2 regions of the Variovorax sp. CCNWLW225 genome follow, and region 1 is predicted to be linked to the other one. Evidence: riboswitches for the same ligand, from Rfam matches in the RefSeq annotation. Region 1 holds a riboswitch; the other holds the start of a gene.

Evidence for each region. Region 1 has a riboswitch for thiamine pyrophosphate ahead of thiC (phosphomethylpyrimidine synthase ThiC). Riboswitches for the same ligand answer to the same signal wherever they lie in the genome.
Region 2: it holds a riboswitch for thiamine pyrophosphate, as region 1 does, so the genes downstream of both, V9L20_RS05915 (purine-cytosine permease family protein) here and thiC (phosphomethylpyrimidine synthase ThiC) in region 1, are expected to answer to the same signal.

The regions. Positions count from the first base shown of each region.
Region 1 is NZ_JBBCBV010000006.1:239,317-247,129, forward strand. It holds gene V9L20_RS13880 (hypothetical protein) at 1-75, opposite strand, end outside; gene V9L20_RS13885 (thioredoxin family protein) at 385-711, opposite strand; gene V9L20_RS13890 (HAD family hydrolase) at 808-1,500, opposite strand; gene thiC (phosphomethylpyrimidine synthase ThiC) at 1,557-3,440, opposite strand; TPP riboswitch at 3,527-3,632, opposite strand; gene V9L20_RS13900 (YchJ family protein) at 3,659-4,087, opposite strand; gene V9L20_RS13905 (helix-turn-helix transcriptional regulator) at 4,222-4,956, shown strand; gene iaaH (indoleacetamide hydrolase) at 4,973-6,481, opposite strand; gene V9L20_RS13915 (metallophosphoesterase) at 6,570-7,409, opposite strand; gene V9L20_RS13920 (acyl-CoA dehydrogenase family protein) at 7,406-7,813, opposite strand, start outside.
Region 2 is NZ_JBBCBV010000002.1:280,932-288,744, reverse strand. It holds gene V9L20_RS05940 (thiamine phosphate synthase) at 1-564, opposite strand, end outside; gene V9L20_RS05935 (thiazole synthase) at 561-1,388, opposite strand; gene thiS (sulfur carrier protein ThiS) at 1,423-1,626, opposite strand; gene V9L20_RS05925 (FAD-dependent oxidoreductase) at 1,623-2,714, opposite strand; gene thiD (bifunctional hydroxymethylpyrimidine kinase/phosphomethylpyrimidine kinase) at 2,855-3,718, shown strand; gene V9L20_RS05915 (purine-cytosine permease family protein) at 3,669-5,024, opposite strand; TPP riboswitch at 5,101-5,208, opposite strand; gene V9L20_RS05910 (TetR/AcrR family transcriptional regulator) at 5,235-5,969, opposite strand; gene V9L20_RS05905 (aspartate aminotransferase family protein) at 6,081-7,385, shown strand; gene V9L20_RS05900 (NAD(P)/FAD-dependent oxidoreductase) at 7,372-7,813, opposite strand, start outside.

The DNA of each region.
Region 1 (7,813 bases):
GGCGTAGGCCGCGTACGCCGCCGCCTGCAGCGCGCGGCCAGCCACTGCCTGGGACACGGCATAGGTCGCGGACACCGCCGCATGAGCCGCCCCGTCGGGGAGCGCGAGCCCGGATGGCCACCGGCCACCACATCCATCTGGTGCATGGCCTGCGCCACTGCGTCCGGGCTAGCCCGGCCGTCGAGAAAGGCCTTGAGCGTGTCGAGGCCTTCGATGGCCTCTGGCGACTCCAGCAGATGCCGCACGCGCCGGGCGCAGGCCAGACCGAACCGCAGGCGCAAGGGTGCTAGGGCCTGCGCGTCCAGGTCGACCTCCTGGGCGAGCCGGTGCAGTTCGGTGCTCATGGTTCGCAGCGCCTACGCGACAGGCCGGAACGATGCGCAGTCAGGTCGACTTGTCGATCAGCGCCAGCGCATCCGCGATCGACTGGCTGTCTTCCGGCCGCACCAGCTTCGCAACCTCCTTGCCGTCGCGCATGAACACCAGCGTGGGCCATAGGCGCACGTTGAACGAGCGCCCCAAGGGACGGCCGCTGCCGTCTTCAACCTTGATGCGCGGGATGTCGGGGTACTTGGCAAAAGCCTCTGCGATATTGGGCTGCGCGGCCTTGCAGATACCGCACCAGTTGGTACCGAACTCGACCACCGCGGGGCCCTTGAGGGCGTCGATTTCGGCGCGGGCCGGTTGTTCGGTCTTGTATTCGGAAGTCATGACGATCTGGCTCCTTTCTTGGCTTGCTTGGTCCATTGCACCAGAAACTTTGCAGGCCTGTGCGCGGCAGGGGCTTGGGTTATCCGGCTGGTTTTTTCAGGCCGGCTGCATGCCGTGGGCCGCAAGCAGCGCGGGCAGTTCCCGCATGTCGCTGAACACCTGCAGCGCGCCGACGCTGCGCAGCGCCTCGGGTCCGCTGTGGCCCGATTCGCCGGTGCTGTAGCCGAACACCGTGGCGCCCGCGGCCACGCCGGCCATGGCGCCCGTGACGGTGTCTTCGACCACCGCGCAGCGTTTCGGATCGACGCCCAGAGCCTCGGCGGCGGCAAGGTACACATCAGGGTGGGGCTTGGAGCGCGGCATCTCGTGGCCGCTGAAGATCCGGCCCTGGAAGCAATCGATGAGACCCACCTTCGCCAGTTGAAGCTCGACCTTGTGGCGGTCGGCACCCGAGGCGCACGCGATGCGGCCCTTGAGCCTTGCATGAATCTCGCGGATGGTTGCGGGAGCGTGGGGAATGGCTACCAAGTCCCGTTCGAGGGCTTCGTTGCGGCGGGCCCTGAATGCCCTGAGCCACTCCTCTGTGATCCTGACGCCGGTCTTGGATTCGATGAGGTCCGTTTCGTCCTTCACGGCCTTGCCGGTGAAGGTGTTCATCGACTCTTCGGTGGTGAGGTGCCAACCGAGCTCGCCGAGCATTTCGGCAAGCACGCGGTTGGTGATGGGTTCGGAGTCGACGAGAACGCCGTCGCAGTCGAAGAGGACTGCGGCGAAGGGAAATGGGGTCATTGCACTGGAAGGGGTTCGGGGATAGCCCCTCATGGTAGCAACGACCCCGGGCGCGCTCAGGCCACGGGCCGTATCGGGATGTAGATCTCCCCACCGCCCGCCATGAACTCCTTCGACTTTTCCTCCATGCCCTCGGCCATGGCTTCGGCCTCCGCCACGCCCTTCTTGGCGGCGTATTCGCGCACCTCCTGCGTGATCTTCATCGAGCAGAACTTGGGCCCGCACATCGAACAGAAATGCGCCACCTTGCTCGAATCCTTGGGCAGCGTCTCGTCGTGGAATTCACGTGCCGTGTCGGGGTCGAGCCCCAGGTTGAACTGGTCTTGCCAACGGAACTCGAAGCGCGCCTTGCTGAGCGCATCGTCGCGCGACCGCGCGCCCGGGTGCCCCTTGGCCACATCCGCCGCATGCGCGGCGATCTTGTACGCAATGATTCCCTGCTTCACGTCGTCTCGATCGGGCAGGCCCAGGTGCTCCTTCGGCGTCACGTAGCAGAGCATCGCGGTGCCGGCCCAGCCGATCATCGCGGCGCCGATGGCGCTTGCAATGTGGTCGTAGCCAGGCGCAATGTCGATGGTCAGCGGCCCGAGCGTGTAGAACGGCGCCTCGTGGCAGTGCTTGAGCTGCTCGTCCATGTTCGACTGGATCATGTGCATCGGCACATGGCCCGGCCCTTCGATCATGGTCTGCACATCGTGCTTCCATGCAATCTGCGTGAGCTCGCCCAGCGTGCGCAGCTCGGCAAACTGGGCCTCGTCGTTGGCATCGGCGCCGGAGCCCGGGCGCAGGCCGTCGCCGAGCGAAAAGCTCACGTCGTAGGCCTTCATGATGTCGCAGATGTCTTCGAAGTGCTCGTAGAGAAAGCTCTCCTTGTGGTGCGCAATGCACCACTTGGCCATGATCGAACCGCCGCGCGAGACGATGCCCGTCATGCGGTCGGCGGTCAGGTGAATGAACGGCAGCCGCAGGCCCGCATGAATGGTGAAGTAGTCCACACCCTGCTCGGCCTGCTCGATCAGCGTGTCGCGGTAGATCTCCCAGGTGAGGTCTTCGGCCACGCCGCCCACTTTTTCGAGCGCCTGGTAGATCGGCACCGTGCCGATGGGCACCGGCGAGTTGCGCACGATCCAGTCGCGCGTGGTGTGTATGTTCTTGCCGGTCGAAAGATCCATCACGTTGTCGGCGCCCCAGCGAATGGCCCACACCAGCTTTTCGACTTCTTCCTCGATGCTCGAAGTGACGGCCGAGTTGCCGATGTTGGCGTTGATCTTCACCTTGAAGTTGCGGCCGATGGCCATCGGCTCGACCTCAGGGTGGTTGATGTTGGCCGGAATGATTGCTCGGCCGCGCGCCACTTCGTCGCGCACGAACTCGGGCGTGATGATGCGCGGAATGCTCGCGCCCATGGGATTGCCGGCCACGCGCTTGGCACGCTCCTCGTTGGCCAGGTACTCGGCCATCCACTCGCGCTTGCCGTTCTCGCGCAGTGCCACGTACTCCATCTCGGGGGTGACGATGCCGCGGCGGGCATAGTGCATCTGCGTCACGTTCGCGCCCGACTTGGCGCGGCGCGGCGTGCGCTGCAGGGCCGAGGCGCCGGCGCGCAGTTCGGCCAGGCGCTGGGCGTCGCGGTCTTCGTTCTTGGCACCGTCGTCCAGCGCGTGGTGGGTGCGGCCCTCGTAGCTTTCGGTGTCGTTGCGCTCGATCACCCACGCACCGCGCACGTCGGGCAGGCCGCGGCGCACGTCGATCTCGACCTTGGCATCGGTATAGGGGCCCGAGGTGTCGTAGAGCGACACGGTCTCGCCGTTGGTGAGCAGAACGTCGCGCACCGGCACGTTCAGGTCGGGCCGGCTGCCCGGAATCAGGCACTTGTGCGAAGCGGGAAAGGGCTCGCGCGTGAGCGAGAGCAGGGAGGTGAACTTGTCGGGGGCATTCATGCGGGGCACTCCTTGTTGAGGGAAAGGGTGCTCCGCAATCGCTCGGTGGACTTTGGGCCGCCACGGTGGGTGGGTGGCGGACCGGAGTCAGGGAGTGCAGCTCTTCTTACGCCGGTATGACCCGGATCAAGTTCGCGGGTCGGCAGCTTTGCCATCTCAGCACGCCACATGCGTGCACCCCGGAGCGAGGCCGATTGTGCGAGCCTCGGCCCGCCGAGTCAACCAGGAGTCTGCAAGTCGCCTTCGAGGTAGAACCAGCGATCGCCCTCGCGCACGAAGCGGCTGCGCTCGTGCAGCCGCGTGGCGGTGCCGGTGCTGCTGCGCTGCCGGGCGACGAATTCGACCTCTGCGTGGTCGGCGTCGAGCACCGATCGCGAGCGGATGTCCAGGCCCAGCCATTTCACGCCGGGCTCGAACTCGATCGACGCCGGCCGCGTGGACGCGTGCCAGGTGGCAAGCAGGTAGGGCCCACGCTCCAGCACAAAGGCGGTATAGCGCGAACGCATCAGCGATTCGGCGTCCGGCGCGGGCGTGCCCTCGAAGTCTTCGAGGTAGCGGCCGCAGCACAGGGCATAGCCGATGGGCTTGTCTCGACGGTCCGTGCGGCCGCAGGGGCAGGGTCCGGTGGTGGGAACAGTGGCGCTCATGAAGGCCTCTATTGGAACACCTCGCGGCCCTGCCCCCGATGGGGCAACCCCGGGGCGCCTTCGGAGATCCACCCTTGGCGCAGTGCTTGCTAGAAGTTAGCCTTGTTTCTGCACACGAAAAGAACGAGGCGGCGATGTACCTGACAGGCTCCGAACAGCAGGCGCTGCGCGGCGTTTTCACGCTGCTGGCGGAAGACCGAGGCGAAGGCGACATTCGCGAGCGACTCGGCCGGGCGCTGCTCGACCTGCTGCATGCGGACCAGTTCGCCTCCTTCGTCTGGAATGCCGAGACCGGTCAGTTCGACGGCCGCGTAGCCTTGAACATGGACCCTGCCAACCTCGACCGCTATGGCGAATGGCATCAGCACCATGACCCGATCACCTTCGTGCTGCAGTCGCACCGCCGCGCGACGCGCGTGACCGACGTGATGCCGCAGCGTGAACTGATGCACACAGAATTCTTCACCGACTTTCTTTCGCGCGACGGACTGCACTGGGGCATGAACCTGCATGCGTTCGAGGGCAACCGGGCGCTGGGCGACCTGCGCATCTGGCGGTGCAAAGGCCGCGGCGATTTCGGCGATCATGAAAAGGCACTGCTCGACCTGATCGAGCCGGCTTTCATCGGTGCGCTGCAGCGTGCTCAGCGTAAAGCGGCTGCCGTGCAAATGCCCGCCGAAGCGCCGTGGAGTGCCCTGAGTGCGCGAGAGCAGGAGGTCGCTCAGGCTGTCTGCGAAGGACTGACCGACAAGGAAATCGCGCGCCGCATGGCGGTGAGCGTGCCGACGGTGCGCACCTACCTGCGGCGCATCTTCGACAAGCTCGGCATCGAACGCCGCTCGGCGCTGGCCGGCTGGGCCCAGCGCTGATACGGGCTAAAGCGCCCTACTTCGCCTTTGGAGCCGGCAGGCGGCCCAGCACGTTTTCCACCGCAAGGCCCACGGCGAGCAACTTTCGATCACTGCCGGCGGGCCCGTCGAGTTCCAACCCAATGGGCAAGCCGCTGGTTGCGCCAAGGCCCGAGGGCAGCTGCACGCCCGGAATGCCGGCGTTGCTGCCGGGGTCGGTGTTCTGTATCAGCACGCCGAAGTTCTCGGGGCTGCTGGCCTCGGGTGCAGCCAGCGGCGCCACGCGCGGCACGGTGGGAAACACCAGCGCATCGAGGCGGTGCTGCGCGAAGGTGTCGCGGTAGAGCTTCTGCAACGCGGGCCGCGCGACGTGCATTGCGCTGTCGTAGGCCGGCTTGGCGTCGACCGTGCCATTCGGCGCCGGCAGCTTGCGCGGAATCACGAACGCCTCGAAGGTGGCCTTGACGTCCGGGCTCGCAATGCCGGCCGTCAGCTGCGCGATGTCGATGCCGGTGCGGTATTTCGCGAGGTAGGCGACCATGTCGTCGTTCGCCTCGTAGAGCGCGACCGGAAAGCCGATGGCGCCATTGAGTTCCATGAGCTTCGGCATCTCCACGTCGACCAGCGTGGCGCCTGCCGCGCGCAGCTTGGCCAGTGCTGCGTCGGTTGCGGCGCGCGTATCGGCGTCGAGGTTGGCGTAGAAAGCCGGCACCACGCCGAGCCGCACGCGCTTCAGGTCGGCGGGCTTCAGCGGGGCGCCGCCTGCAATCACGCGGTCGAGCAGCGCAACGTCGGCCATCGACTGCGCCATCGGCCCGGCGGTGTCACGGGTGTGCGAGATCGGCGCGATGCCCCGCTGCGAATAACGGCTCATGCTCGGACGCAGCGAAGCGCAGCCGTTGAATGCGCACGGAATGCGCACCGAGCCGCCGGTGTCGGTGCCCAGTGCCGCCGGCGCCATGCGTGCGCCGAGAGCCGCGCCATTGCCTGAGGACGAACCGCCCGCCACGCGGCTTGCGTCGTAGGCATTGCGCACGCCCACCTCGGGGCCGGTCTGGAACGCGGGGTTGTAGCCTGTCACGCCGAAGGCCAATTCGTGCATGTTCGTCTTGCCGAGAATGACGGCGCCGGCCGCGCGCAGCTTGGCGACCACCGGCGCATCGGCCTTGGGAACAAAGCCCTTGAGCGCCGGCGACCCGGCCGTGGCGGGCAGGCCCTGCACCTGGATGTTGTCCTTGATGACCACGGGCAGTCCGGCCAGCGGCTTGCAGGCACCGCCGCGCTTGCGCGTGGCATCGGCGGCACGCGCGGCCGTCAGTGCGCCGGCTTCGTCGAGCGTGATGAAGGCGTTGAGACTCGCCTTCTCCTTGGCTTTCCCAAGGTACGCTGTCACGAGCTGCTCGCTGGTCAGGGTGCCGGCGCAGAGCTGCTGCACGGCATCGCTCGCCGTCAGCGAGCCGATGTCAACGGCGGCGGGTTGCGCCTGGGCGGATGCACCGAGGCACAGCAGGGCCGCGGCGAAGAAGAAGGGTTTGGAATTGGACATGGCAAGGACCTTCGACAAAGAGACCGACATGCTGGGCCAAGGGCGCTGTCCTGTCTGTCATCAAGAACGATGACACGGCTTCGACGCCTTACTGGAACATCACCCACTCGGGCCGCATGTTGAAGCGCACCGGAAGAATGCTCACACCCAGCCCGCTGGTCACGTACATGCGCTTGTCCTTGTGCGCGATCCAGCCATAGGCCCACTCGCGTGGCGCGCGCCCCGGCACCACCAGGGCGCCGTAGCCCGGCACGCTGATCTGCCCGCCGTGCGTGTGCGCGGCCACCATCAACCCGCGGGTGGGCGGCATCGTCGCGAAGCTGAAGGGGTCGTGCATCATGACCAGCGTGGCGGCGCCCTTCGGCACGCCGGCCAGTGCCTGGTCCGGCTGTGAATGGCCCGTCGAGTCGTCGCCGATGCCGACCACCCAGATGTCATGGTCCGGCAGGCGCACCGAGGCGTTTTCGAGCACGCGGATGCCCTGTGCAGACAAGGCCCGCGCCGTGCGCAGGCCGTCGTGCCACCAGTCGTGGTTGCCGAGCACTGCATACACGCCCTGCGGCGCTTTCAGGCGGCCCAGCACGGCAGCCATTTCCTCGATCGACAGGTCTTCGTCGCCACCCGAACCCGCAAGAAAGTCGCCGGGCAGCAGGATCACGTCGGGCTGCGCGGCGTTGATCTGGTCGACGATGCGCGCGGCGCGCTCCACGCTGGTAATGCGCCATGCCGAGCGCGTGGTGAGATGCCAATCGCCCGCCATGGCCACCTTGAGTCCGGCGGGCGCCTGCCAATGCGCCGAACTCAACGGCTCGACGCGTGCCGCGACCCAGCGCGGCTCGATGGCTACCGTCCAGACGGCCAGCGCCAGCAGCAGGACGGCCGCCGCGGTCCGGAGCACCGGCAGCCGGCGGCGCGTACCGGCGCTCACGCCAGCGCGCGTTGAATCAGCAGCTTCTGGATGTCCGACGTGCCTTCGTAGATCTGGCACACCCGCACGTCGCGATAGATGCGCTCGAGCGGAAAGTCGTTCACGTAGCCGTAGCCGCCCAGCGTCTGGATGGCGGCGCTGCACACGCGCTCGGCCATTTCGCTCGCGAACAGCTTGGCCATGGCCGCTTCCTTCAGGCAGGGGCGGCCGGCGTCGCGCAGGCTTGCGGCGTGCCAGATGAGCTGGCGTGCGGCTTCAAGTTGCGTGGCGCACTCGGCCAGGCGAAAGCCCACGGCCTGCTGTTCGAAGATCGAACCGCCGAAGGCCTGGCGCTCCTTGGCGTAGGCCAGCGCCACCTCGAACGCGCTGCGCGCCATGCCCACGCTCTGCGCCGCAATGCCGAT
Region 2 (7,813 bases), on a different contig from region 1:
CGCATCGAGGTCTTCCTGGCCAAGGTGCACGCCGTAGGCACCCGCTGCAATGGCCGTTTGCCAATGGTCGTTGATGAAAAGCAGCGCGCCGGTGCCGCGCACGGCGTCGACCGCAGCCTGCACTTCGCGTTCGACGATTGCCGCACCGCCTGACTTGAAGCGCAGCTGCACGGTGGGCACGCCGGCGCGCGCCATGCGGCCGACCCATTGCGCATCAGGCAGCACGGCGTACAGGCCGAGCCGTTCGGGGCAGGGCGCAAACGCGTCATCGCGCGCATTGGGCGGAAACGCGCGCATGCCGAAATCGGCCGGGGTCTCTGGCCATTGGCTTGCATCGAATGCGCCGGTGCGCACTGTCTGTGCCTGCCATGCGAGCGCGAGGCATTCGGCGTCGATCTCGATGAAGCCGAGCGCCGCGCAAGCCTGCTTGGCGCCGCGGTACACGGGGTCGTCCGACGAAAAGCTGCCGGCTGAAATGGCCGCGGCCGTGATGGCGCCAAAGCGCAAGCCATGGGCAGCGACGATGGCGTGGGCAACCGCCCGGTGGTCGTTCAATGCGGTCATGCTGTGTGATGCCAGAAGGGCGTGCCGAGCACCGGCGTGCTCGGCTGCGCGGAATCTTGCGCGGCCATGGCGCCGGAGCGGTAGGCGGCGCGGCCGGCATGCACCGCGTCTGCAAAGGCGCCGGCCATCGACACCGGGTCTTGCGCGAGCGCAACCGCTGTGTTGAGCAGCACACCGTCGTAGCCCCATTCCATCACCTGGCAGGCATGCGAGGGCAGACCCAGGCCCGCATCGACCAGCATCGGCACGCTGAGCCGCTCGCGCAGCAACTGCAGAGCGTAGGGGTTCACCGGCCCGCGGCCGGTGCCGATGGGCGCGGCCCAGGGCATGACGGCCTGGCAGCCCACGTCGACGAGGCGCTGGCACAGCACCAGGTCTTCGGTGCAATAAGGCAGCACCTGGAAGCCATCGCGAATCAGCTGCGACGCGGCATCGACCAGGTTCAGCGTGTCCGGCTGCAGCGTGTAGTCGTCGCCGATGAGTTCGAGCTTGATCCACGGCGTGTCGAAAAGCTCACGCGCCATCTGCGCCGTGGCAATCACTTCTTGCACGCTGTGGCACCCGGCGGTGTTGGGCAGCACCGGCACCGCAAGCCGGCGCAGCAGTTCCCAGAAACCGTTGCCGCTGTCGCTTGCGCCGGGACTCGCGGATTGGCGGCGCAGCGAGGCGGTCAGCATGGCAGGTTTGGCGCGCTTTACGGCGGCTTCGAGCAGGTCCGGCGAGGGGTAGCGCGCGGTGCCCAGCAGCAGGCGGCTGTGAAAGGTCTGACCGTACAGAACCAGCGGATCGCCGTCCGGAACGGAAGAGATTGAAGAGGTGGTCATGGTGTGTGTTGTCTCCGTCGCTATGTCGTTTTGTTCACCCGCCGGTCACGGGGCGGATCACTTCGATGCGGTCTTGGGGTTGCAGTGCGCGCGCCGCATAGGCGGAGCGCGGCACGAATTCGCGGTTCACGGCCACCGCAAAAGGCGGCACGGCGTTCAGCGCGGCGAGCGCATCCACAAGCGTGGCGCTTTCTGGCAGCGCAAAAGGCTTGTCGTTGATCAGCACGTCGATCGTCATGTGTCGGAAATCTCCAGGCCAAGGCTTTGTGCGAGCGCGGAGCGGCCATGCATCAGCAGCTCCATGGCGGCGTCGAGCACGGCGGGCGCGATCATGAAACCGTGGCGGTACAGGCCGTTGATCTGCAGCACGCGCGGATGCGGCTGGCGGATTGCGGGCAGGTTGTCGGGCAGCGTGGGGCGGCACTGCGTTGCAATCTCCAGGATGCGGGCCTCGGCGAAACCGCTGTGCACCGCATAGGCAGCGCTCAGCAGTTCGAGCGTGGAGCGCACGCTGGCGGGCGACATGTCGTCCGATTCGATTTCGGTCGCGCCGATCACGAACACGCCGCCGGGCTTGGGCGCGATGTAGAGCGGGTAGCGCGGATGCACCAGCCGGGTCGGCCGCTGCAACGCCACCTCGGGCGCATGCACGCGAATGACTTCGCCGCGCACACCGCGCAGTGCATTCCATTGAGGCTTGGCGCCGAGGCCGCGGCAATCGATCACGCGGTCGGGCTGGCCAGGTGCGCCCGGAGAAAAATCTTCCGGTGCGCGTGGCGACTGCCAATGCAGTTTCACGTCGGGGCTGGTTTGCAGCGTAGCGAGCAGTGCGGAAAGCAGCGCGCGGTTGTCGAGCTGGCCCTCGCCCGGAAGGAAGAGCCCTTGTGCGAAGCGCTGGCCCAGCGAAGGTTCCAGCGTGGCAATGCCGGAGCCGTCGAGCGCCTGCATCGCGGCGAGTTCGGGCACCTGGGCGCCGGTGCGGGCCAGCACGCGCGCGAGCCGCATTGCCTCGGCAGCATCTTGCCGGTGCCACAACACCAGCGTGCCTTCGCGCTGGAAGAACACCGGCTGCGCCAGCGGCGCCAGCAGTTCGGGCCAGCGGCTCAACGCGTACTGGCCCATCCGCACGACAGACACCGGGGCCACGGCCGACTCGGCCAGCGGGGCGAGCATGGCGGCCGCGACGCGCGCGGCCGCGCCTTCCGCCTCGGGACGGCCTGCTTCGAACAGCTCGACCTTGCAACCCGCCCGCGCCAGCGTGACCGCGAGCAAGCGCCCCATCAGCCCCGCGCCGAGGATGGCGGCCGATTGAAACGGAAGGCTCATGGCTTTGCTCCTTCCCCCTTTGGGGGAAGGTCGGGATGGGGGCGGTCAGAGCGCCCGATGCATACGCCGCTTGCCCCCACCCCAACCCTCCCCCGGGAGGGGAGGGAGCAAGGCAAGGCGAGTCGCCGATAATTTTCAGCATGACCCAAGCTGCACACCCAAACGCGCCCCGAGCGCCCCAGCGCTACGTGCGCGTGCTCTCGATTGCCGGTTCCGACAGCGGCGGCGGTGCGGGCATCCAGGCTGACCTGAAGACCTTCGCGGCGCTCGGCTGCTACGGCATGACGGCCATCACCGCGCTCACCGCGCAGAACACGCTGGGCGTTTCGGGCATTCAGAGCGTGCCACCCGCATTTCTCAAGGCACAGATCCAGGCGGTGGTCGAAGACATCGGCGTCGATGCGGTCAAGCTCGGCATGCTGCATGCGCCCGAGGTGGTCGAGGTGGTGGCCTGGGCCATAGATCACTATCGGTTGCCCAACGTGGTGCTCGACCCGGTAATGGTCGCCACCAGCGGCGATCGACTGATTGCCGCCGAAACCGTGCAGGTGCTGGTGCGCGAGCTGTTCCCACGCGCCATGGTGGTCACGCCCAACCTCGACGAGGCGGCCTTGCTCATCGGCCATGCCATCGACGGCATCGATACGCTCGACCAGGCGGCCGAAGAACTGCTGGCGCTTGGCGCACAGGCCGTGCTGCTCAAGGGCGGCCACTTGCCTGGCGACGAAGTGGTCGACGTGCTGCTGGGGCGTGGCGGTATGCGCAAGCGCCTGGCCTCGGCCCGCATTGCGAGCCGCAACCTGCATGGCACCGGCTGCACGCTGTCGTCCGCCATTGCCGCGCAGCTGGCGCTGGGCTTGGCGTTGCCCGAGGCCGTGGAGCGCGCGCGCGCCTACGTGCTCGGCGCCATGGCCGCCGGTGCGAGCGTGCGCATCGGCGAGGGACACGGTCCGCTCAACCACGGTTTTGCGCCAGTGCCGACGCACCGCCTGCCGTTGTTGTAGATGCCGGCTTGGGCCGGCTGAGCCACGCCAGCAGGAAGGTGGCCGCCAGCGTCGGCAGCGCGGAGCCGAACTGGGGCGCCCACTTGGCGGCAGCGTGATAGGCCGCGATGCCGGCAATCCAGATCAGCGCGGCGCCAAGGTCGACGCGGCGGTTATTGCCGACTGATGCAATGGCCCGGCCCGTGCCCAGTCGCCCCAGAATCACGCCGTAGAGCGGCACGAACACCGAGCTCAGCATCAGCAAAAATGGCTCGAGCGTGTGCATGGGCAGCACCAGCGCCAGCCCGGTGCACAGCGCCGCGATCAGCAGGCCCCAGCGGCGCACGCTCCAGCGCGGCAGCAGGCTGTGGGTGGACACTGCACCCGAGTACACGTCGCCGTACGCGTTGTCGAGCTCGTCGATGAGGATCAGGCCGAGCGCCACCAGCCCGCCCTGTGCGAGCAGCAGGGCGGTGACCAGCCCGGTGCCCGGCTCCGCCACGCTCACCACCATCACGCCGAGCGCGTAGCACCAGATGTTGGCCAGCGCGTAGCCGAGCCAGGTGCCGGTGAATGCGCTGCCGAGGCCGCCCCGTCCGTTGGCATTGCGCTTGCCGTGGCGGGCATAGTCGGCCACCAGCGGCAGCCACGACACCGGCATTGCAATCACCAGGTCGAGCGCGCTGAACATGCCCATGCCGCCGGCACCCGGCCGGGCCCAGAAGGCTTCAAGACCCTTTGCCTCGAGCCGCGTTGCGAACTGCCAGGTGAGCCATACCAGCGAAAGCACCACCAGCGGCAGGCCGAAGCGGCTGACGAAGCGCCGCACCAGCTTGACCATGGAACCCGCCAGCAGCGCCAGCAGCACCGCGCCCCAGAGCAGGGTGGTAAGGGCGCCGCCCAGCGGCCCGGTGAGCGTGAGCCCGAACGCCTGCTGGCCGATGGCCTGCGTGCCCTCGCGCATGATCACCAGCTCGAAGGTGGTCCAGCCGACCAGCTGCACGATGTTGAGCAGCACCGGCAGCCGCGCGAAGGCGCTGCCGTAGGTGGCGTGCATCAGCCCGGCGCTCGCCAGGCCGGTTTCGCAGCCCAGCCGCGCGGTCCATGCCAGAAGGCCCGCGCCGAGCAGCGAGCCCAGCACAATGGCAATGGCCGCATCGCGCGTGCCCACCGCCGGAACCAGGTAGGCGCCGATCTGCATTACCAGCAGCCCCACGCCCAGGCTGAACCAGAGCGATGCGTGGTCGTGCCAGCCGAACACGCGCTGCGACGCCGGCAAGGGCGTCAGCGCCTCGTTGGCGGAAGAAAAACTATCGTCGTGTGCCATCCAGTTGCTCCAGTGCAAAAGGTTTGGCAGGTGGGCGAGGCTCCGGCGGCGAAGCCATCGCGCGAGACAACGCGACAGGCCGCCGGACCAGCTTCCCTGCGCGAGGATTACCTCAGTCAGGTTCAAAGGGACTCTCTCAGTCAGCCCCGGAACGGATTCCGGTTCGACACCCCTAGCGGTGGTGCTCCGCGCCGTGGCGCAAAGCGGAAACTATTGTACGAGCCTGCGCGCGAAAGCTTCCAAACCATCGATGACGATCTGGATATGCCGCTCGAAGCTGCTGTCCAGCGGCACGGTGCTGCCGTTGTCCCAGCGCACGATGAAGGCCTGGTTGGCCAGGAGCGGCAGGTTGCGCGTGAGCACCGGGTGATCGAGCGGGCGAATGGTGTGGACGCGCTCGCGCAGCTCCTCGGCCCAGGCCTGGGTGTTGTCCGAGGGCAGGGGGGAGAACTCCATCGTCACGAAGCCGAGCATGGCCGCAATCACGCAGTTGTAGGCCTCCAGCAGGGGCTGCCCTTCGAACCCGGCCTCGACCAGGGCTGCGAGCACGCCTTCCACCAGCTCGATGGGCAGGCTGCCGTTCGACACCAGTTGCGCGCCCAGCAACTGCGCCACGTTGGGGTGGCGGCGCACCGCGGCACGGCAGCGACGGAACAGCTGCGCGATCCATTCCTGCCAGGCCTGCTTGGCGGGCGGCGGCGTGACATCGGCCATCACCATGGCGGCCACTTCGGCGAGCAGCGCCTCGCGCGTGCTCACATGCCAGTGCACCGTGGCCGGGTACACGCCCAGCCGCGCCGCGATCTCCCGCATGCTGAAAGCGCCGAGGCCGTACTCATCGATGTGCGCCAGGGCGGCTTCGGCGATGAGCCGCTTGGACAGCGCGCCGCCGCCGGCGGGGCGGCCGGCGGTCTTGGGTTTGGGCTCGGAGGTGGTCTTCTTCATGGATGCTGGCATTGTGCGGGCGCGAAATTGATTGTATAAATAATATTAATTGAGCGTTGATCAATTAATCAAAGGCGAACGCCTGCCCTGCCACTTTCGAAGGACCCGCCCATGACCGACGCCGCAATCGACCATGCCCTTGCCGAGGCGCATCGCCGCTTCATCGACAGCAATCCCGCGAGCCGGCGCCAGTTCGAGGAGCAGGCGCGCTACATGCCCGGCGCCAACAGCCGCTCGGTGCTTTTCTACGCGCCGTTTCCGCTCACCATCGCCAAGGGCGAGGGCGCTGCGCTCTGGGATGCCGACGGCCACCGTTATGCGGACTTCATCGCCGAGTACACGGCCGGCGTCTACGGCCACTCGGCGCCCGAAATCCGTGACGCCGTCATCGAGGCGATGCAAAGCGGCATCAACCTCACGGGCCACAACCTGCTCGAAGGGCGGCTCGCAAAAACCATCTGCGAGCGCTTTCCGCAGATCGAGCAATTGCGCTTCACCAACTCGGGCACCGAGGCGAACCTGATGGCGATCACGGCTGCGCTGCACTTCACCGGCCGCCGAAAGATCGTGGTGTTTTCGGGCGGCTATCACGGCGGCGTGCTCGGCTTCGGTGCCAAGCCTCTGCCGACGACCGTGCCCTTCGATTTCCTGGTGCTGCCCTACAACGACCCGCAGCTTGCGAGCGAGCAAATCGCCAAGCACGGGCCGGACATCGCCGCCATCCTGGTCGAACCGATGCAGGGCGCGAGCGGCTGCATTCCGGGGCGCCTTGAATTCCTCCAGGCGCTTCGCGATGGCGCAACGAAGGTCGGCGCGCTGCTGATCTTCGACGAGGTCATGACCTCGCGCCTTGCGCCGAACGGCCTCGCCAACAAGCTGGGCATCCGGTCCGACCTCACCACACTCGGCAAGTACATCGGCGGCGGCATGTCGTTCGGGGCTTTCGGCGGGCGTGCGGACGTGATGGCGCAGTTCGATCCGCGCACGGGCTCGCTCTCCCATTCAGGCACTTTCAACAACAACGTGATGACCATGGCGGCGGGATATGCCGGCCTCACCAAGCTGTTCACCCCCGAGGCTGCCGGCGCGCTGGCCGAGCGCGGCGAAGCGATGCGCGCACGGCTCAATGCGCTGTGCGCGAAGGAGGGTGTGGCCATGCAGTTCACCGGCGTCGGTTCGCTGATGAATGCGCATTTCCTCCGAGGGGAAGTGCGGCGTGTGGACGATCTGGCGGTGGTCGACGGGCGTCTGCGCCAGTTGCTGTTCTTTCACCTGCTGAGCCAAGGCATCTACGCTTCGCCGCGGGGCTTCGTCGTGCTGTCGCTGCCCTTGCCGGATGCGGACATCGACCGCTTCGTCGCCGCCATCGGCAGCTTCATTGGCGAGTATCGGGCGCTGCTGCCTAGCGCGGAGTAGTGCCAGCCACGCCCAGCAGCTCGTGCAGCCGCGTGCTGGTGGTCGTGTACTGCAGCGGCACGGCCTTGCCGGGGAACACGATGGCGGTGGCACCCCAGGCGGCCAGCGTGGCCTCATGGAAGCCGCAGACGATGAGCTTCTTCTTGCCCGGGTAGGTGTTGATGTCGCCCACCGCGAACACGCCGCGCTCGCGGGTTTCGTACTTTTCGGTGTCGACCGGCACCTGCTTGCGCTCGAGCTCCAGGCCCCAATCGGCGATGGGGCCGAGGCGAGGCGAAATGCCAAGGCAGGCGACCAGCGCGTCGAGCGGCAGATCGACAGTCGTTGCGTCGGGCGTCGTGATCTGCAGCTGCTTACCATCGAAGGCAGTGGGCTGGCCCACCTTGAACGCCAGCCTGCCTTCGGCGACCAGCGCGCGCATCGAAGCG